Regions from separate parts of the Sphingomonas ginsenosidivorax genome, predicted to be linked through region 1. Evidence: riboswitches for the same ligand, from Rfam matches in the RefSeq annotation. Region 1 holds a riboswitch; the other holds the start of a gene.
The links. Region 1 has a riboswitch for thiamine pyrophosphate ahead of FSB78_RS09440 (TonB-dependent receptor). Riboswitches for the same ligand answer to the same signal wherever they lie in the genome.
Positions count from the first base shown of each region.

Region 2: another riboswitch for thiamine pyrophosphate. It lies ahead of thiC (phosphomethylpyrimidine synthase ThiC); the one in region 1 lies ahead of FSB78_RS09440 (TonB-dependent receptor).

Region 1 covers NZ_VOQR01000001.1:2,083,851-2,093,194, forward strand. The annotation lists gene FSB78_RS09420 (TonB-dependent siderophore receptor) at 1-2,016, shown strand, start outside; gene FSB78_RS09425 (acetyltransferase domain-containing protein) at 2,016-3,170, shown strand; gene pnuC (nicotinamide riboside transporter PnuC) at 3,193-3,762, opposite strand; gene FSB78_RS09435 (phosphotransferase) at 3,759-4,910, opposite strand; gene FSB78_RS09440 (TonB-dependent receptor) at 4,913-7,210, opposite strand; TPP riboswitch at 7,243-7,352, opposite strand; gene FSB78_RS09445 (Rossmann-fold NAD(P)-binding domain-containing protein) at 7,458-8,102, shown strand; gene FSB78_RS09450 (metallophosphoesterase) at 8,117-9,241, opposite strand.
Region 2 covers NZ_VOQR01000001.1:3,780,196-3,789,539, reverse strand. The annotation lists gene FSB78_RS17455 (GNAT family N-acetyltransferase) at 1-416, opposite strand, end outside; gene thiC (phosphomethylpyrimidine synthase ThiC) at 476-2,428, opposite strand; TPP riboswitch at 2,479-2,570, opposite strand; gene FSB78_RS17445 (ferritin-like domain-containing protein) at 2,678-3,688, opposite strand; gene FSB78_RS17440 (ferritin-like domain-containing protein) at 3,710-4,735, opposite strand; gene FSB78_RS17435 (MipA/OmpV family protein) at 4,916-5,779, opposite strand; gene FSB78_RS17430 (DUF2141 domain-containing protein) at 5,851-6,267, opposite strand; gene FSB78_RS17425 (sterol desaturase family protein) at 6,206-7,021, opposite strand; gene FSB78_RS17420 (tyrosine recombinase XerC) at 7,079-7,948, opposite strand; gene FSB78_RS17415 (diguanylate cyclase domain-containing protein) at 8,092-9,344, shown strand, end outside.

The DNA.
Region 1 (9,344 bases):
CCGGCCGGCGCGCAGGAGGCTAGCGAGCCCGCGGAGCGTGACGACATCGTCGTGCTCGGCACGCGCACCTCGCGCGACGCGACGCTGTCCTCCGACCGCGCGACCGAGTTGATGTCGCAGTCGAGCCGTTCGCTCGAACAGGACATCCTGCGCGCAGCGGGAACGTACCGGCTCAGCGATGCGCTCGAACTGGTCAGCGGCAGTAGCCAGCAGAACAACCGCGGCGGGTTCGCCGACAATTTCGCGATCCGCGGCTTCCTCAGCACCGCCGATGGCGGCGGAGAATATTACACCGACGGCTTCATCGCCAACCGCGGCAGCGCGCCTGCACGCGACCCCGCCACGATCGAGCGCATCGAGATCCTCAAGGGACCCGCGGGGGCGGTGTTCGGCGACATCGATCCGGCCGGCCGCGTCAACATGGTCAGCAAGACTCCGCGCTTCGCACCGCACGCCACCGCGTCGCTGCAATATGGCTCGTTCGACACCCGGCGTATCGAACTCGATGCGACGGGTCCGCTGACCGACACGCTCGCCGCCCGGATCGTGGTCGCGACCGAGGACAGCGACGGCTATCGCGACTTCGTGACGCTCAAGCGGCGCGTGGTCTCGCCCTCGCTGACCTTCCGCCCGTCCGATGCGGTGCAGCTGACCTATCTGGCGCAGCATATCGCCTATGACGCACCGTTCGATCGCGGCGTGGCGGCGATCGGCGGCGATCCGCTCGCACTGCCCGCGTCCCGTTTCCTCGGCGAGCCGGCGAACGGGGCGACGCGCGCCCGGGACACCCGGCACCAGCTGACCGGCGAGGCGAAGCTCTGGGGCTCGTGGTCGCTCGTCGGCGGCGTCGCCTATCGCACCGGATCGCTGCGCGGCTTCTCGGCGGATCAGTCGCGCCTCGTCGACCGCCAGACGCTGTGGCGGCAGCGCCGCGAACGCGGCTATGAGGTCGAGGACCTGTCGGCGCGGCTGGAACTGCGCGGCGAGATCGATGCGCTGGGCACGCATCGCCCGAGCATCGGCATCAAGGGCTATACGCTCGACTATCTCGAACTGCTCAACCGCCGGAACCCGACCGCGGCCAACCCCTATGCCACCAATCCGCTGAACCCCGTCTATGGCTCGACCCAGCCCCTGCCGCTGCTCGCCAACATCGACCAGCGGGAAACGCGGCGCGTACTGTCCCTGTATGCGCAGGATTCCTTGGCAGTGACCGATCGGCTCGACCTGGTCGGCGGCGTACGGTTCGATACCTATCGCCAGCAACTCGAGCGCAATCTCGTCGGCGCGACCACGGTTTCCAAGCGGAATCCCGTCAATTTCCGGCTGGGCGGGCGCTATGCGGTGACAGACGCGATCGCGGTCCACGCCAATTGGGGCGAATCCTTCCAGCTCAATTCGGGCAGCGGCGCCGGCGGCGTCGCCTTCGCGCCCGAACAGGGCCACGGGTTCGAACTCGGCGCGGCCGGACGCTGGCATGGCCTCGACATCGGCGTCACCTGGTTCGACATCCGCAAGCGCAACGTCCTGACCACCGACCCGACCGACGTCAATTTCCTCGCGCCGGTCGGGTCGCTGACCAGCCGCGGAATCGAGTTCGATGCGTCGTTGCGCCTCGCCGCGCGGTGGCAGGCGGTCGTGAACTATGCGTGGACCCGCGCGCGCAACGACGACGCGGCATTCGCGACCCCGCTGGCGCTCAACGTACCCGATCATTCGGGCACGGTCTTCGTCGTGCACAGCGTCGACATGGGGACGGGGCAGGACTGGCAGCTGAGCGGCGGCATCGCCTATGTCGGCAAGCGGTCCGGCGCGACCGACGCCAGCGGGCTCATCCTGCCCGACTATGTGAAGCTCAAGGCCGCGGCCGAGATTCCGCTGTCCGCGACGCTGTCGGTCCGCGCGGAAGCCGACAACCTGCTGAACGCGCGGTACGCGCAGAGCTCCTACAACGCGCTCTGGATCTATCCGGGCGCGCCGCGGACGGTGCGGGCCGCGCTGCGGGCGCACTTCTGATGGCGGGCGCCACCACCCCGCACACGCGACTGCAGAGCATCGACGCGCTGCGTGGGCTGGCGATGGTCCTGATGCTGCTCGACCATCTGCGCGAGACCTGGCTGGTGCTCGTCCCGATGCCCGATCCGGTCGATCCGCGCACCGTCCTCCCCGCAATGGCGGTCGCGCGCTTTGTCGCCAGCTTCTGCGCGCCGGTCTTCGTCGCGCTGACCGGGGTCGCGGCCTGTCTCTTCGGCGTCGGCCACACCCCGCGCGAAACCGCTTCGTTCCTCGTCAGGCGCGGGCTGCTCCTGATGGCGATCGATCTGCTCTATCTGTCGCCGCTCTACTGGGGCGTGGCGCCGCAGCCGACCTTCTGGCTTCAGGTCATCTGGTGCCTGGGCCTGTGCATGATCCTGCTCGCCGGGGCGATACGGCTGCCGCGGGGGGCGCGGATCGCGCTGGGGCTGGTGCTGGTCTGCGGCCACAACCTGCTCGACCCGATACGCTTGCAGCCGGGCGACGCGCTGTTCCCGGCCTGGGCGCTGCTGCACCAACGCGACGTGATCGCGCTGCCGTTCGGGTTCGTGGCCAAGACGACCTACCCGATCCTGCCCTGGATGGGCGTGATGCTGCTCGGCCATGCGATCGGCCCGTGGTTCGGACGCGATGTCGACCCCGTGGTGCGCCGCCGCCGGCTGGTCGGCCTGGGTGTCGGGATGATCGCGGCGTTCCTCGTGCTCCGCGCCTTCAACCTCTACGGCGACGCGCCCTGGAGCGTCGTCGACGGCAGCGCGTTGCGGACCGTGATCGGCTTCGTGTCGATGACCAAATATCCCCCCTCGCTGCTGTTCCTGCTGCCGACGCTCGGCGGCGGCGCACTGCTGCTCGCGCTGTTCGAGCGCCGCGGCCAGTCGCGCGCGATACGGGCGCTGGCCGTGTTCGGCGGGGCGCCGATGTTCTTCTACCTCCTCCACCTCACCGTGCTGCGCCTGCTCTATCACGGCGCGCTCGCCTGGTGGGGGCCGACCCACGGCACGGTCTTCATGGTGGGCGATTATGGCTGGGTGCTCGCCTGGTACGGCGCATTGATCCTGCCGCTGTACCTGCCGACCGCCTGGTTCTCGCGGTTGAAGCAGCGGCGGCGCGACATCGCCTGGCTCCGCTTCTTCTGAGCGACCGCCGTCGCCCGCCCCGTCAGTCGGTCGCGACGGCGGGTCGGCCCTGCCGCCAGTCGCGGTAGCCCATCACCGCGAGGCCGATCATCACCGCGTAGAGACCCGCGGTCAGCATCAGTCCCTTGACCACGAACATCCCGACATAGGCGACGTCCACCGCGATCCACAGCAGCCAGCTCTCGCGGTGCCGCCGCGCCGTCCAATATTGCGCGACGAGGCTGAAGCAGCTGAGCGTCGCGTCGATCCATGGCAGCGCCGCGTCGGTATGATGGCTGGTGAACCACCCCACCGCGCACGCCCCGATCGCGCCGGCCGCGAGCCCCGCCGCCGCCTGCCCTCGCGACAACGGCATCACGACCACCGCACCCGTATCGCGCCGCCCCCGGCTCCAGACGAACCAGCCATAGAGGATACCGACGCCGAACAGCGCCTGCAGCACCATGTCGGCATAGAGCCGCACGTCGAGGAACAGCGTGAAATACAGCGCGCACGCGACGAGGTTCAGCGGCCAGCACAGCATGTTGCGCCGCGCCGTCAGCCAGATGGCGAGGAAGCTCACCGCGACCGCGGCGATCTCGAGCGGCGTCATCGGACACGCCCGCGTGCGTCGACGCGCGCGAGGAAGTCGAGTCCCGCCGCCGAACGGAACCAGTCCGCATGGCCGAGCAGATAGCCGTCCCACGCGAGCGACGCCGCCTCGACGTCCCCCACCACCCCGGCGAAATACGCGATCTCGGACAGCGCGAATTCGACGTGCACGAGCGGCAGCAGCCGGAGCGCCGCCGCGATATCGGCGTGGCTCTGCGGACGGATCGCCGCATACCCTGCGATCAGCGCGAGCGCTGCGCCGGGATCGCCGATGCCGTCGTCTCGCCCCTGCCCCAGCTCGAGCCAGGCGAACGCGGTCCGCTCGATCGCGATCGCGAGGTCGTGCGCCGCGCAGGTCCGGTCGGCCAGCCCGAAATCGAACACGGTCTCGACGCTGCCATCGTCCGCCCAGAGCAGGTTGGACGGATGCCAGTCGTTATGCGTCCACAGCAGCACCTGCCCCGCGATGCCCTGCGCCAGCCCCTCACCCGCCCCCGCGAACAGCGCCGCCAGCGCGCGCCGCCACGGCCGCCCCGCCAGGAACGCGGCCAGCGCCGGACGCGCCTCGACATAGTCCTCCGCGGCCGCCACCGGATCCGCAGCGGACAGGATCCCGAAGCTCGCGACCAGCGGCTGCACGCTGCGCGCCGGCGCGTCGAACCCGCACGACGCCTCATGCAGCCGCGCGAGCGCCACCCCGGCGGCATGGGCATGGTCGTGAGACTCGAACGCCGTCCATGACGGTCGGTCCCGGTACAGATCGTCCCCCGCTCCCCGGCGATGGAGCTCGTAGGTCCAGTCCCCCACCGCGACTGCGCTGGCCCCGTCCGCGGTCCGCAGCACCTCGGGCACCGGCGTCCCCGCGGCTGCGAGATGCGCGATGAACGCATGTTCCTCCGCCAGCCCCGCGACGCTGCGCACGCGGCGATCATGCCGCTTCAGGATCAGCGCACCGCGCGCCGTATCGATCAGCGTCGCGGCGGAAAACGGACGCGGCGAATGCCAGCGCAACGCCTCGACCCGCGCCGCCGCCGGAAACCACTGCAGCACCGCCGCAGCCTCGCCATCCGTGATGGCAGGCCAGGTCGGTGCTTCCAGCGCGATCCCCATGCCGTGCACCCGGTGCGTCGTCTCTCCGGCGTCGGCCATCGTCAGAAGCCGCGGGACACGGTCGCGACGACGGCCGCGCCACTGCCGATATAATAGGCCGGCGCCGCGCCCGACACGACCGTGCCGCCCCGCCCGACGACGTCACGCGCGTTGGTGGTGACGGCCTGCACGCCTGCGAGCACGTGCGGATCGGTCACGTTGATCGCGTTGACGCGCAGGTCGGTCCGCTTGCCGTCGAACCAGTCGGCGAGGTGGACGCCGAGCGACACGTCGAGCGTCGCATAGCCCTTGATGCTCTCGTCGTTCACGAAGGTCGCATATTGGCGACCGACATATTTGCCCGCGATGCTGCCGAACAGGCGGCCGTCGTCATAGGTACCGCCACCGCCGATCTGCACCGTCGGGCTCGACACCGCGCGCTTGCCCCGCGTCGGCAGATAGTCCCCGCCCACCGGCAGGTCGTCGTCGATCCGCGCGCGGAGATATTCGCCCGAGATATAGACGCTGACGCCCTTGGCGGGACGATAGTCGATCTCCGCATCGACGCCGTAGGACGTCTGCCCCCCGGCGTTCAGCGTCGAATTGACCTGCGCACCCCCGACATCGACGACGGTCGCGAGCTGGCGGTTGCGGAACTTGTAGTGGAAGCCGGTGACGGAGGCCGACAGATTGGGGCCGATGTAGCGATAACCCAGTTCCTCCGAGATCGAATATTCGTTCCTCAGCGCGTCAGTCCCGCGCGTCGACACGACGCCGCCATAAGAGCTGTCGTAGAGCGTGAACTCGTTCGGCGTCCGGAAATTGGTCGTGATGTTGGCGAAGACCTGCTGGCGGTCGTCGATCGCGTACCGGACCGCGGCGCGCGGCAGGGCGACATAGGAATTCCGGCGGACGCGGTCCTGCGGCCCCGGCAGATAGTTGCGGCCGTTGCGCAGTAGGCTGACGCCCTTGAACCCGATATCCACCGTCAGGCGCGGATCGAGCGCGATGCTGTCGGCGAGGAAAACGCTCTTCGTCACCGTGACGGTGCGCTGGTTCTCATAGGCGAGCAGCCGGCCGTCGGCGGTCCGGATCGCCTTGCTCCGGTATCCCCATCGGTCGGCCGGACGCCCCTCGGCATCGACCGCGGTGTAGGATTGGGCGACGCGGTCCGTGCCGTAATCGAACCACAGCCCCGCGGTGACCCGGTGGATGCCGGCCTGCAGCGTCAGCTTGCTGACGTTGCCGCTGCGCATCTGGTCGCCCGTGTAATTGCCGAGCACCGTCGCGACGCCGTCGACCGCGCCGGGCAGCGCGATCGGTGCCGCGAGCGCCTCGTTGCCGAGGAAATTGCCGGTGGTAGAGAGCTCGGTGCCATAGGGCGAATTGCCATAGCCGAACTGGAGATAGGTCGTGCTGTCGAGCGTCAGCCGGTCGTTCAGCCGCAGATGCACCGGCGCCGAGGCGTAGAGGTTGCGGAACGGCGCCCGGTACAGCCGCCAGTAATTGGTGTTCCCCGCGGTGTAGCGCGCATCGTAGTTGAACCCGCGGCCCCGGGCCTGCCAGTCGGCGAGCGTCGGGCTGGGATAGCTCGCCGAATTGGCATCGTTGTACGACAGCGCCAGGCTGGCACGGTTGCCGTCGCCCCATTCGCGCAGCAGCTTGGCATCGACATGCTGGCGCGTGTCGTACCCAGCACCGCGCCAATTGTCCGCACGGGTGTTCGAATAGGACAGGAACGCCTTGAGCCCGGTGCTGCCGATCGTGCCCGTATCGACCCGGCCGAAGACGCGGCGCAACGCATAGGATCCGAGCGACAGGTCGACGAGCGCCTGCCGCGTCGCCTTGGGATCGTCGAGCGTCAGCGACAACAGACCACCCGCCCCGCCGACCGTTGGCGAGTCGATGTCCACCGACCCTTGCGCAAGCGCGATCTGCCGCACGTTCCCGGGGTCGGCGAACTGCGACGGATAGGCGTAATAATAGCCGATATCGTTCTGCGGCGCGCCCTCGAGCAGCACGCCGATCTCGTCCTGACCTAGGCCACGCAGCGTCAGGCTCGAACTCGTCGACAGACCGTATGGGTCACTGGAAGCGACGGTCGCGCCGGGCAGCAGGTTGACGAGCTGGAACGCGTTGAGCGTCGGCGCCTGCTTGACGATGAAATCGGACGAGATCGCGCTCACCGCCTTCGGTTCGGTCTGGTCGGGCAGCAGTCCTTCGGGATCGCGGTGACCGATCACGCGGATGTCGGTCCGGTCGTCTGCCTGTTGCGCCGATGCGGCGCCCGAAAACGCCAGGCACGCCGCCAGGGCGCCGCACCCGATAAGAACACCATTCCGCAAGATCACAACCGGCATCGTCTCGGGTCCACTCCACACGGAGGGACGACGGAGGTGCCGCCAACCCTCCCTACGCCGGTATCACCCGGATCAGGTTCAGCGGGTCGTGGGCTGCTGCCCACCTCTCAGCCGCACGACAGCGGCCCCCCGGGGATGGCGCCGTCTAGGCGGTTACGGCGCGTAAGCAAACGCTTATCGAATGGCCCCGCGATCGGGTCTGCCCCCCGCCTTACCTCGTCGCCGGTTCGTCGCTAGATACGGACGGATGACGACGATCCTCCTCGCGGGCGCGACCGGCATGGTCGGCGCAGCGACGCTCGCGCTGCTGCTCGCGGACGAGCGCGTCGACCATGTGGTGGCGCCGACGCGGCGGCCGATCCCGCCTCACGCAAAGCTGCGCAACCCGATCATGACCAGCGATGACCTGCAGCCCGACGCGGCGTGGTGGACGGTCGACGGCGCGATCTCCGCGCTGGGGACGACGCGCGCGAAGGCGGGGTCGGCGGCCGCCTTTCGCGCGATCGACCATGATTACGCGCTCGCGGTCGCGAGGCAGGTTCGCGCGCGCGGCGCGACCCGCTTCGCGCTGACCTCGTCGATGGGCGCGGATGCCCGGTCCCGCTTCCTCTATCCGCGCACCAAGGGCGAACTCGAACAGGCGGTCGAACGCCTCGGTTTCCGGTCGCTGACGCTGGTGCGCCCCGGCTTCCTCGGTGGCGACCGCGCCGAGCACCGCCCGCTGGAAAGCGTCCTGGGTTCGCTGCTGCGGATCGCCGGCCCCGTCCTGCCGCCCGCCGCGCGCATCAGCCCCGCGGCGACGGTTGCCGAACTCTTGGTCGAAGCGGCGTTGAACGGGGCGCCGGGCTGCCACGTCGTCACGGCCCGGATGATCGCGCTCGCCGCGGGTTGATACGACCGGCGCCGTCAGCGGGCCGCGTGCAGCGTGATGCGCGTCATTTCGGATGGCCGTCCCAGGCGAAGCGCGAAACCGGGCCACAGGCCGGTGCCGTTGCTGACATAGAGCGTCATCCCACCCACCGCATACCGCCCCGACACGTATCCCGCATTGCCGCGGGCGACGAGCCGGTCCAGCCCGACGATCATGCCGCCATGCGTGTGGCCGGACAGCTGCAGCGCCACCCCCCGCGCGGCCGCACGACCCGCCGCGCGGGGCTGGTGATCCATCAGGACGATCGGCACATCCGCCGGCGCGCCCGCCAGCGCCGCCGTCAGGTCCCGCCCGGCCTGTCCGTGCGCCGGCGCCGAGAGGTCGGTGACACCGGCCAGCACGATCCGCGCGTCACCCCGCGTCAGCAGGACATGGGTGTTGGGCAGCATGCGCATCCCGAGCGCCGCGAGATGGCGCATCCATGCGGCGTAATCGAAGAAATATTCGTGGTTGCCGGGAATGGCATACACCCCGTCCGGCGCGCGCAGGTCTTGCAGCGGCGCGACATCCCGGCGGCGCATCGCGACGGAGCCGTCGATGAAGTCGCCCGTGACAACGACCAAGTCGACGTCCGACGCATTGGCGCGATCGACCACCGCCCGCGCCCAGGGCGCCGGGAACAGCCGGCTGATGTGCAGGTCGGTCAGTTGCAGCAGCCGATAGCCCTCGAACGCCGGCGGCAGTCCCTGGATCTCGACCGCGATGTCCTTGACCGGTGGCACGCGCATCGCATTGGCGACCCCGATCGCGGAGAGCAGCGCGGCGACGCCTGCGATCGCATAGCGGACGCTGTCGGGCACACCGACAGACCCCCGCCGCGCCAGCATCGCCGCGAGCGTGCCCAGATCGACCAGGATCTGCAGCACGAACAGGATGACGATCGCACCGAAGGCCCAGTTGAACGCGATCACGATCGCGCGCGGGAATTCGGGGGCGAACACCGAACCCGACGAGAGCCGGCTCCAGAAATGATATTGCGACACCGCGAGCAACAGCAGCGCGATCGCCCCCTTGCTCCATAGCGGCAACGACAGCGGCCATAGCCAGCGCGCGATCAGGAGCAGGCTCGGCACCGCAAAAACGAGATGGAAGATGATCATTCTCCGTCTGCCCGGGGATACCGCGGCACGCTCGCGGTCCCCGATCGTGTCGGGCCCCTACCACGCAGCTGATCCCGGCGGATATCCCCGTCGCGATCCCCCT
Region 2 (9,344 bases), 1.7 Mb from region 1:
GCCATGATGTCGGCGTCGTGGACGAACCCGGCCGCTTCGTAGAGCCGGATCGCGGTGGCGCATTTGTGGCTGGTGAGGAGGTAGAGCGTCTGGATGCCGGGCATATCCCGCGCCGCGGCGATCAGCGCGGCGAGCAGCGCGCGACCGGCGCCGGTGCCGCGCGCGGCAGGGAGGACGCCCATCTTGGTCAGTTCGACCGCGCCGGGATCGCTCGGCATCAGCGCGCCAGTGCCGATGATCGCGCCGTCCTCGGCGGCCGCGAACAGGATCGTCCCGCCGCGAGCGACGATCGCTTCGCGCGGATGGGCTAGGACGTGGCGGTCATGCGGCTCGAGCACGAACATGTCCTCGATCCAGCCGATGTTGATGGCGGCGAAGTCAGGCGCGAGGGCGTCGGTGTAAGGAAGGATGCGCATGTGGTGCGTTTACGCAGGAAGGCGGGCGCCGGATACTGTCCGGCGCCCGCGGATCGCGACTAGTCTGCCGCTGGCAGGTAGATTTCCCCGCCCTTCTCCCTGAACGCCTCGCTCATTGCCGCCATGCCCTTCTCGGCGTCTGCGTGCGCGCCTTTCGCGAACAGCGCGCGGTTGGAGTCTGCGGTGGTCGCCGCGTCCGCCGCGAGGAACGTGTCGGCCGGGCTGTTCTGCTTCGCCGCAAAGTCGCGGACCTCCTGCGTGATCTTCATCGAGCAGAATTTGGGGCCGCACATCGAACAGAAATGCGCGGTCTTGGCGCCTTCGGCCGGCAGCGTCTGGTCGTGGTACTGCTCGGCCGTGTCAGGATCGAGCGAGAGGTTGAACTGGTCGCGCCAGCGGAACTCGAAGCGGGCGCGGCTCAGCGCGTCGTCGCGCATCTGCGCGGCGGGGTGGCCCTTCGCCAGGTCGGCGGCGTGCGCAGCGAGCTTGTAGGTCACCACGCCGACCTTGACGTCGTCACGGTCGGGGAGGCCCAGATGCTCCTTGGGCGTGACGTAGCAGAGCATCGCGGTGCCGTACCAGCCGATCTGCGCGGCGCCGATGCCGCTGGTGATATGGTCGTAGCCGGGCGCGATGTCGGTGGTGAGCGGCCCCAAGGTATAGAAGGGCGCCTCGCCACAGACCTCGAGCTGCTTTTCCATGTTCTCCTTGATCTTGTGCATCGGCACGTGGCCGGGACCCTCGATCATGACCTGGACGTCGCTCTTCCACGCGCGGTGCGTGAGTTCGCCCAGCGTGTAGAGCTCGCTGAACTGCGCTTCGTCGTTGGCGTCGGCGATCGAGCCGGGGCGCAGGCCGTCGCCGAGGCTGTAGGCGATGTCGTACGCCTTCATGATCTCGGTGATCTCGTCGAAGCGCTCGTAGAGGAAGCTCTCCTTGTGGTGGCTGAGGCACCATTTCGCCATGATCGAGCCGCCGCGGCTGACGATGCCGGTGACGCGCCTGGCGGTCATCGGGATATAGGCGAGGCGGACGCCGGCGTGGATCGTGAAGTAATCGACGCCCTGTTCGGCCTGCTCGATCAGCGTGTCGCGGAAGATTTCCCAGGTCAGGTCTTCGGCGACGCCGCCGACCTTTTCCAGCGCCTGGTAGATCGGCACGGTGCCGATCGGGACGGGCGAGTTGCGGATGATCCATTCGCGCGTGTCGTGGATGTTGCGGCCGGTCGACAGGTCCATGACCGTGTCGGCGCCCCAGCGGATCGACCAGACGAGCTTGTCGACTTCGGCCGCGACGTTCGATGCGACCGCGGAGTTGCCGATATTGGCGTTGATCTTGACCAGGAAGTTGCGACCGATCGCCATCGGTTCGGATTCGGGGTGATTGACGTTGTTGGGGATGATCGCGCGGCCGCGCGCGACCTCGTCGCGGACGAATTCGGGGGTGACATAGTCGGGGATGCTCGCACCGAAGGATTCACCGTCCCTTGCGTATTCCTTGAGCATCGCGCGGCCGAGATTCTCGCGGGTGGCGACGTATTCCATCTCGGGCGTGATGATGCCGCGGCGCGCGTAATGCATCTGGCTGAGGTTCAGCCCGGGCTTGGCGCGCAGCGGGCGGCGGTGCGCGCCGGGGAATTGCGGCACGCCGCCAGAGCGGTCGGGGCCGAGCTGGCCATTGTCCTCGGGGCGGATCTCACGCGGTGCGTAGCTCTCGACGTCGCCGCGCGCGGCGATCCAGCCGCTGCGGATCGGTGGCAGGCCGGCGTCGATGTCGATCGTCGCTCTAGGGTCGGTATAAGGGCCGCTGGTGTCGTAGACGCGGAGCGGCGGCTCGCTGCACGAGGGATCGAGCACGATCTCGCGCATCGCGACGCGGACGTCGGGGCTCGACGGCACCGCGACATGAATTTTTCGCGAGCCGCGGATCGGGCCGGTGGTGACTCCGATGCTGGACTGGGGGATCGGCTTGGGGGTCGGGGTGCGCTCGATGATGCTGTCGATGTCGGCCACGTGCATTCTCTCCATCTATCGGGAGAAAACGGGCTCCGGGCGGACACCGCTCCCTCCCTACGCCGGTATCAACCGGATCAGGTTCAGCGGGTCGAAGGCTCCAGCCTTCCTCTCAAGCGCGGTATGAGCGCTCCCCCGGGGACGGGCCGAGCATAGGCGCGCGCGGCGGCACTTCAAACGAAAAAGGCGGAAACGAAAAAGGGCCGCGCGGTCGCCCGCACGGCCCCTTTCCCGCAAGCGGAGACGCGATCAGTTCGCGCCGCTGCTCCGCAGGGCGTCGGTGCGGTTGTTCGTCCCGTTCGGGAAGAACCCGCCGCCGATGCGGGCGGTGTTGGTCAGGTAGGCGATGTTGTGCACCTGAGCGACCGTCCGGCTGAACGCGATGCCGTTGGCGTCGGTCGGTACGATGTTCGACGTGCCGGTCAGGCCGGTGCCGGTGCCGGTGATGCCCTGGTCGAGGTCGGTTGCGCCATCGAGCGAGTCGCGCGCGTTCGAGATCGCATCCGCCGAGGTGCGCAGCGACGGCGTCTGGACGCCCTTCGCATAGAGCACGGTGCGGATGAGGCCGGCGTGATAGGCCTCGGCGGCGAGAAGCCCCGCTGCCGCCTCGAGATAGGTCTTGCTGGTCAGCAGCGCGGCGCCGCCCTTGTAGGCGGTGACGCCGACGTCCTCGAAGATGAAGGCGGCGAGCAGGAAGTTCTCGTCGCTGGCATAGGCATCGAAGGTGCCGGTCGCGGGCACCAGGCCGGCCGCGCGGGCCGCCGCGGTGAACGCGCCGTTGGCGCCGCCGTCGATGTTGAGTGCGGGAAGCGCCACCGCGGCGCTGCCCAACGCGTTGCGCAGGAAGTTGACGTGCGCGACTTCGTCGGCGGCGATCTCGCGGGCATATTGCTGCACGACGGGGTCGGTGAAGTTGACCGCACGGCCACCGGTCACGGTGCCGGGCGTGCCGACGCCGTTGGTGACGGCGGTCGAGAGCGGCGCGCCGAACGCAGCGTAGGAGTAGAACGTCGCCTCGAGATATTCGAGGTTGAGCGCGAAGTTCAGCACGTCGACATCGGTCTGCGCGGTCGGGGTCGGGGTCGGCGTCGGGGCCGGGATCGGCTCGTTCTTGCCATCGTCGTCGCCGCAGGCGGAGAGCAGCGACAGGCCCGCGGTGGCCGCGATGCCGCCGCCGGCGAACTTCATGAACCGGCGACGCGCGTTGCGGCGATCGTCGGAGCGCTCGAGGATCTCGAGCATCAGATTGTTCTGGATCATCTTACTTGTCCTCTGCTCGGATCAGGCGTTGTTCGCGCTGGTCTTGATGGTGCCGTTGACGCCAGCGGGGAAGAACCCGCCCATCGTGACCGCTGCCTTGTTCAGGTAGACGATGTTGAGCACCTGCGCCGCGCTGCGGCTGTAGGCGAGACCCGTCGCATCGAGCGGGACGATGTTCGACTGAACCCCGGTGCCGGTCGTGACCGGCGAGATGCCCTGATCGAGATCGGAGGTGCCGTCGAGCGAATCGCGTGCGTCGGAGATCCTGTCGGCGCTGGTGAGCAGTGCCGGCTGCGCCGCGATCGCAGGCGTGGTGCCGAACGCCGGCGTGCCGATGCCCTTGCGGTACAGCACGGTGCGGACGATGCTCGCGTGATAGGCCTCGACCGCGAGGATGCCTGCGGCGGCCTCGAGATAGGTCTTGTTGGTGATCAGCGGCGCGGCGCCCTTGTACGCGGTGACGCCGACGTCCTCGAAGATGAACGCGCCGAGCAGGAAGTTCTCGTCCGAGGCGTACGGATCGAAGAAGGTCGGTGCGGCGGCGGTGGTGGCGCCGATCAGGCCGGCAGCGCGGGCGGCGGAGCTGAACGCGCCGTTCGGCGTGATGCCGACGTCGATCGCAGGCTGTGCGACCGCAGCACTGGTCAGCGCCGAGCGGAGGAAGTTGACGTGCGCCAGTTCGTCGGCGGCGATTTCGCGGGCATATTGCGCGACCAGCGGATCGCTGAAGGCGACGGCGCGGGCACCGGCGTTGAGCGACAGCGACGTCGGCAGCACGGGCGTTCCGACGCCGGTGGTCGACGCCGTGGGGATCGGCGTGCCGAACACGGCGTAATAATAGAAGTTGGCCTCGAGATATTCGAGGTTCAGCGCGAAGTTCAGGACGTCGTTGTCAGTCACCGTCTGCGCGTGTGCTGCATTTGCGAAGGCAAACGCCCCCGCGCCGACGGCAGCGGTGCCCACGACGGCCTTGAAGAAGTTGCGACGGTCGTTGCGCCGCTCGACGCGCGCGTCGAGTGCTTCGATAAGGTGCTCGCTCTCAGTCATGTCAGGGTCCTCCCCTTTGTTTTGTCTCGATTACGGCCGGCCGGAACTCACGCACACAGCAAGTTTCGCGACATTAGTTCAAGCCACGGTAGATACGCACGAAAAACCCGCCCGGATGCATCCGGACGGGCCTATCTTCGATTAAAATTTCTGGTGCCGCAAGACGCGGCGTCGGTCGCGTCAGAAGGTATAGGTCAGCCCGGCTGCCGCAGCGATCTGATCCGAGTCGCCGACGTCGCGGACCAGCGGACTGTTCTTGTACTTGCCGAGCATCTTGCCATAAAGCACGCCCGCACCGACGCCGAGGCCGCGGCGGATGTCGCCCGACAGGCTCTGCAGCACGAAGAACGAGACGTTGACGTTCTTGAAGCCGCTGTCGTTGATGTCGTACGTCCGCAGGCCGCTGAGCCGCGTGCCGATCGGCGACACGCCGAAATAGGTCCGGCCATAGCCCTTTCCGACATAATCCGCCGAGGCGCCGAGCGACACCAAGGTGCGGATCGACAGCGGCGTGGTGTAATTGATCTGCGGCGTGATGACGTAGCTGTCGTGCGTGCTCGACACGTCGTGGACATAGGCAACGCGCGCGGTCAGCGTGTCGTATTCGCTGGTGATGACGCCGGTCTTCGAGACGCCGGCATAGCCGCCGACCTCATAGGCGGTGTCGAGTTCGCCGAGCGCGCGGACCTGGAGGTTGTCGACCTTGTTGGTGCGCTGGAAGCGAAGCGCGCCGATCACGCCGAGCTCGTAGTTCAGGACCGGGCCCGGCTGCGTCTTCAGCAGGTTGACGTAGAGCTGCGTGCCGCGGGTGAAGAAGTCGTGGCCGCCGACGACGCCGATCGCGACCGCGCCGGGCGTGATCGTGTTGCTGTTCGCGCCTTCGTAATCCGGCAGCGTCGCGGCGCCGATACCGATCGTGATGCGGTTGTTGTCGGCGACGTCGCCGCCGGCCCCCGGGGGGGCGGCGTTCGGCGCGTTCTGCGCGAGGGCGGGCGACGCCGCTGCCAGGACGGCGGCGGATAGAGCAAGGGTGAGTGCGCGCAAGAATTTCGCTCCGGAGAAAAAGGTTCCCCGATCCAACGCAGGTAAATGTCTTTCGGTCCGCAACAATCGGTTCAGAAAATGTAACGCATCCGTACCTGTTGCTTTTCAGCATCACTATCGAGCGTGAACCGGGCGGCGGCAAAGCGCGGCGGCCCGAAGGTCGCGGCCGGATTGCGCGAGAAGCCGAAGCCTTCGCGCGGGATGCCGGCGAACGTGTCGAGCTTCGCGTTGCTGTTCTCGTCGTGGATCACCGCGAACGCATATTGGCCGTGCGGCAGCCCGGCGACGTCGATCATCGTCTCCTTGGCGGGCACGGTCCGCGTGACGGCGCGCGCATCGTCGACGCAGGCGGGGAAGTTGTCGGGGTCGGCGGTCAGACAGATGCGCACGAGCCCCTTGGCCGAGCGCAGATTGCCGACGACGATATCAAGCCGCCCGACCGGCGCCGCGCCGATCAGCGTCGTTGCCAGCAGCGCGATCGCCGCCATCCGCCCGGCCCGCGACGCGTGCCGCACGCGCATGCGCCCTGGCGAAGTCGCCCAGCCCCTTGTCGGTGCCGCACAGCCGATCCCAGATTCGGAAATAAAGGCCATAGTTGCACCCATAATGTTCGTGATGCCGCTGGTGGTGACTGGCGGTGATCAGCCAGCCCCCCAATGGACCCGACCACATGAACCGCGGGAAAACCTCCCACCCCATGTGATTGGTGACGCCCATAACCGTCATTACCGTCAGCACCAAACCCAGTGCGCCGACATGGATCGGAATCGCGAAGACCAGTAGCGGAATTACCACAGCGCCGGTCAGCGCCTCGATCGGGTGGAACGCCATTGCGGCCCAGGCGGTGGGCGGGCGACTGGCATGATGCACCGCGTGCGCGACGCGGAACGGTTTCGGCCGGTGCATCCAGCGATGCGTCCAGTAGAACCAGCTGTCGTGCGCGAACAGATAGGCGAACACCGACACCGGCAGGTACCAGAGCGGATAGGCGTGGACGTCGGTATAGACCCGCGTCCAGCCATGATTCTGCCATCCCCAGGCGATGACGCCCGCCGGAATCCCGTAGATCGCGGCGGAGGCGACGCTCCAGACGATCTCGCGGCGCATCTGCGTATCGAGCCCGCGATAGAGCCCGGGATGGCGGACGCGGGTGGCGAACGCGAACGCGCCCGACACGATCAGATAGCGGATGCCGACGATCAGCGTCATCGCGGTGGCGGACAGGAGGATCGCGAGCAGCATGAGCGGGGCTATACGGGATCGCGACCAAGTGGACCAGTGCGGGCCAGCGCGGGGCGATCAGGCCCGCGGGTGGGCGTTTCGATAGACGTCCATCAGATGCGCCGCATCGACCGCGGTATAGACCTGCGTCGAGCTGAGGCTGGCATGCCCCAGCAATTCCTGCAGCGCGCGCAGATCCGCGCCGCGCCCCAGCAGATGCGTCGCGAAGCTGTGGCGCAGCGCATGCGGCGTGGTGCGGTCGCCGAGCCCCAGCCGCCCCCGCGCCGCCTGCACCGACCGCCGGACCACGCCCGCCGCCAGCGGCCCGCCCTTCGCGCCGCGAAATAGCATAGTGTCGCGCCCGAGCGGCCAGGGCACCTGCGCGACATAGGCCTCGATCGCGCGGCGCACCTGCGGCAACAGCGGCACCACCCGCGTCTTCGCGCGCTTGCCCGTCACGACGAGCGTCTCGCCGAGCGGCAGCACCGCGCCGGTCAGCGCCATCGCCTCGCCGATCCGCAGGCCCGCGCCGTAGAGCAGCAGCAACACCGCCCAGTCGCGCGCGCCGATCCAGGGTTCGGCGGCATCGTCCGCCACCTCCTCGGCGAGCGCGACCGCGTCGGCCGGCGACACCGGCCGCGGCACTCCGGCCTTGACCCGCGGCCCGCGCAGCCGCGGCGCGTCCGCATCGGCATTCGCCCAGGCGAGGAACCCGCGTACCGCCGACAGTTCGCGCGCCGCCGACGCGTTGCCCAGCCCCTCCCCGCGGCGGTGCGCGAGATAGGCGCGCAGATCCGCCGCGGTCGCGCGCGCCAGAGTCGCCCGCTCGATTCGTTCGCCCCAATGCGCGCCGAGGAACGCGACCAGCCGCTCCGCCGAGGCGCGGTAGGCGCGCACCGTGTGGACCGACCGGCGGCGATCGCGCGTCAGATGCTCGGCCCACAGCATCGATGCGGGCAGGGTATCGGACACGGCATCGCGCGGGGCATCCGGCGGGGATCGGGGCAGGTCGGGCGCGACAATCTCCATCCGCCGACGCTAGCGCCTGCGTCTATTAAAGAAAATTAACGTGGATCATGTATAGCGCCGACATGGTCCCTATCGATCCCAGCGAACCCGCGCGTCTCGACGAGGCGCGGCGCCTCGCCACGCTCAACGCGCTGGCCCTGCTCGACTCCGAACCCGAGCGCGAGTTCGATGCGCTGGTGGCGCTCGCCGCACAGATGCTGCACGCGCCCACCGCGTTGCTGACGCTGATCGACCGCGACCGCCAATGGATCAAGGCGGCCGAGGGGTTCGCGCCGCGCGAGATACCGCGGGGCATGGCGTTCTGCGATCACACGATCCGCGGCACGCAGCCGATGGTCATCCCCGACGCCCGCGACGATATCCGGTTCGTCGACAACCCGCTGGTCGCCGGCGAGACCGGCGTGCGCTTCTACGCCGGCGCACCGATCCACGCGATCGGCAGCGAAGGCGAACGCCACGCGATCGGCGCGATCTGCGTGATCGACGATGCGCCGCGCTCGCTCGACGCCGACGGACGCCGCGCGCTGATGCACCTGGCGACTCTCGCCGAAGTGATGATCGCCGCGCGGACCGCGGCGCAGAAGGCGCTGACCATTGCTACCACCGCCGATCGCCAGGCCGCCGCGCTGTCGCGCCAGGACCGGATCTTCCGCCAGGCGGAGCGGATGGCGGCGATCGGATCGTGGCGGATGTCGCTGGACGACGATGTCGTCGAATGGTCCGACGGCGTCTACCGGATTCACGGGCTGCCGGTCGGGCGGATGCCGTCGATGGACGACGCGCTGGCCTTCTATCCACCGCATGCCCGCGAGCACGTCGCCGACGCGATCGCGACCGCGGTCGAACACGGCGACCCGTTCGAACTCGAGGTCGATTTCCTGACCGCGCAGGCCGAACTGCGCCGCGTCCGCCTGCTCGGCGAGCGCGAGACGATCGACGGGGCCCCGGCGGCCCTGGTCGGCGTGTTCCAGGACGTCACCGAACGCCATGCGCTCGAAACCCGGCTGCGGCTGCTGGCGGATACCGATTCGCTGACCGGTCTCGCCAACCGCGCGGCGTTCGAACGCGCGCTCGATGCGGCGATGACGCGCGCCGGTGCGGAACACACGCCGCTGCTGCTCGCGCTGGTCGACCTGGACGGGTTCAAGGCGATCAACGACACGCTCGGCCATACCGCCGGCGACGACGTGCTGCGCGGGGTCGGCCGCAGCCTGGGCGCGCCGTGGCTGAACGGCAGCGTCGCCGCGCGGCTGGGCGGCGACGAGTTCGCGGTGATCGTCGAGGACGCGTATCTGACCGCGGACCCGGCCTGGCT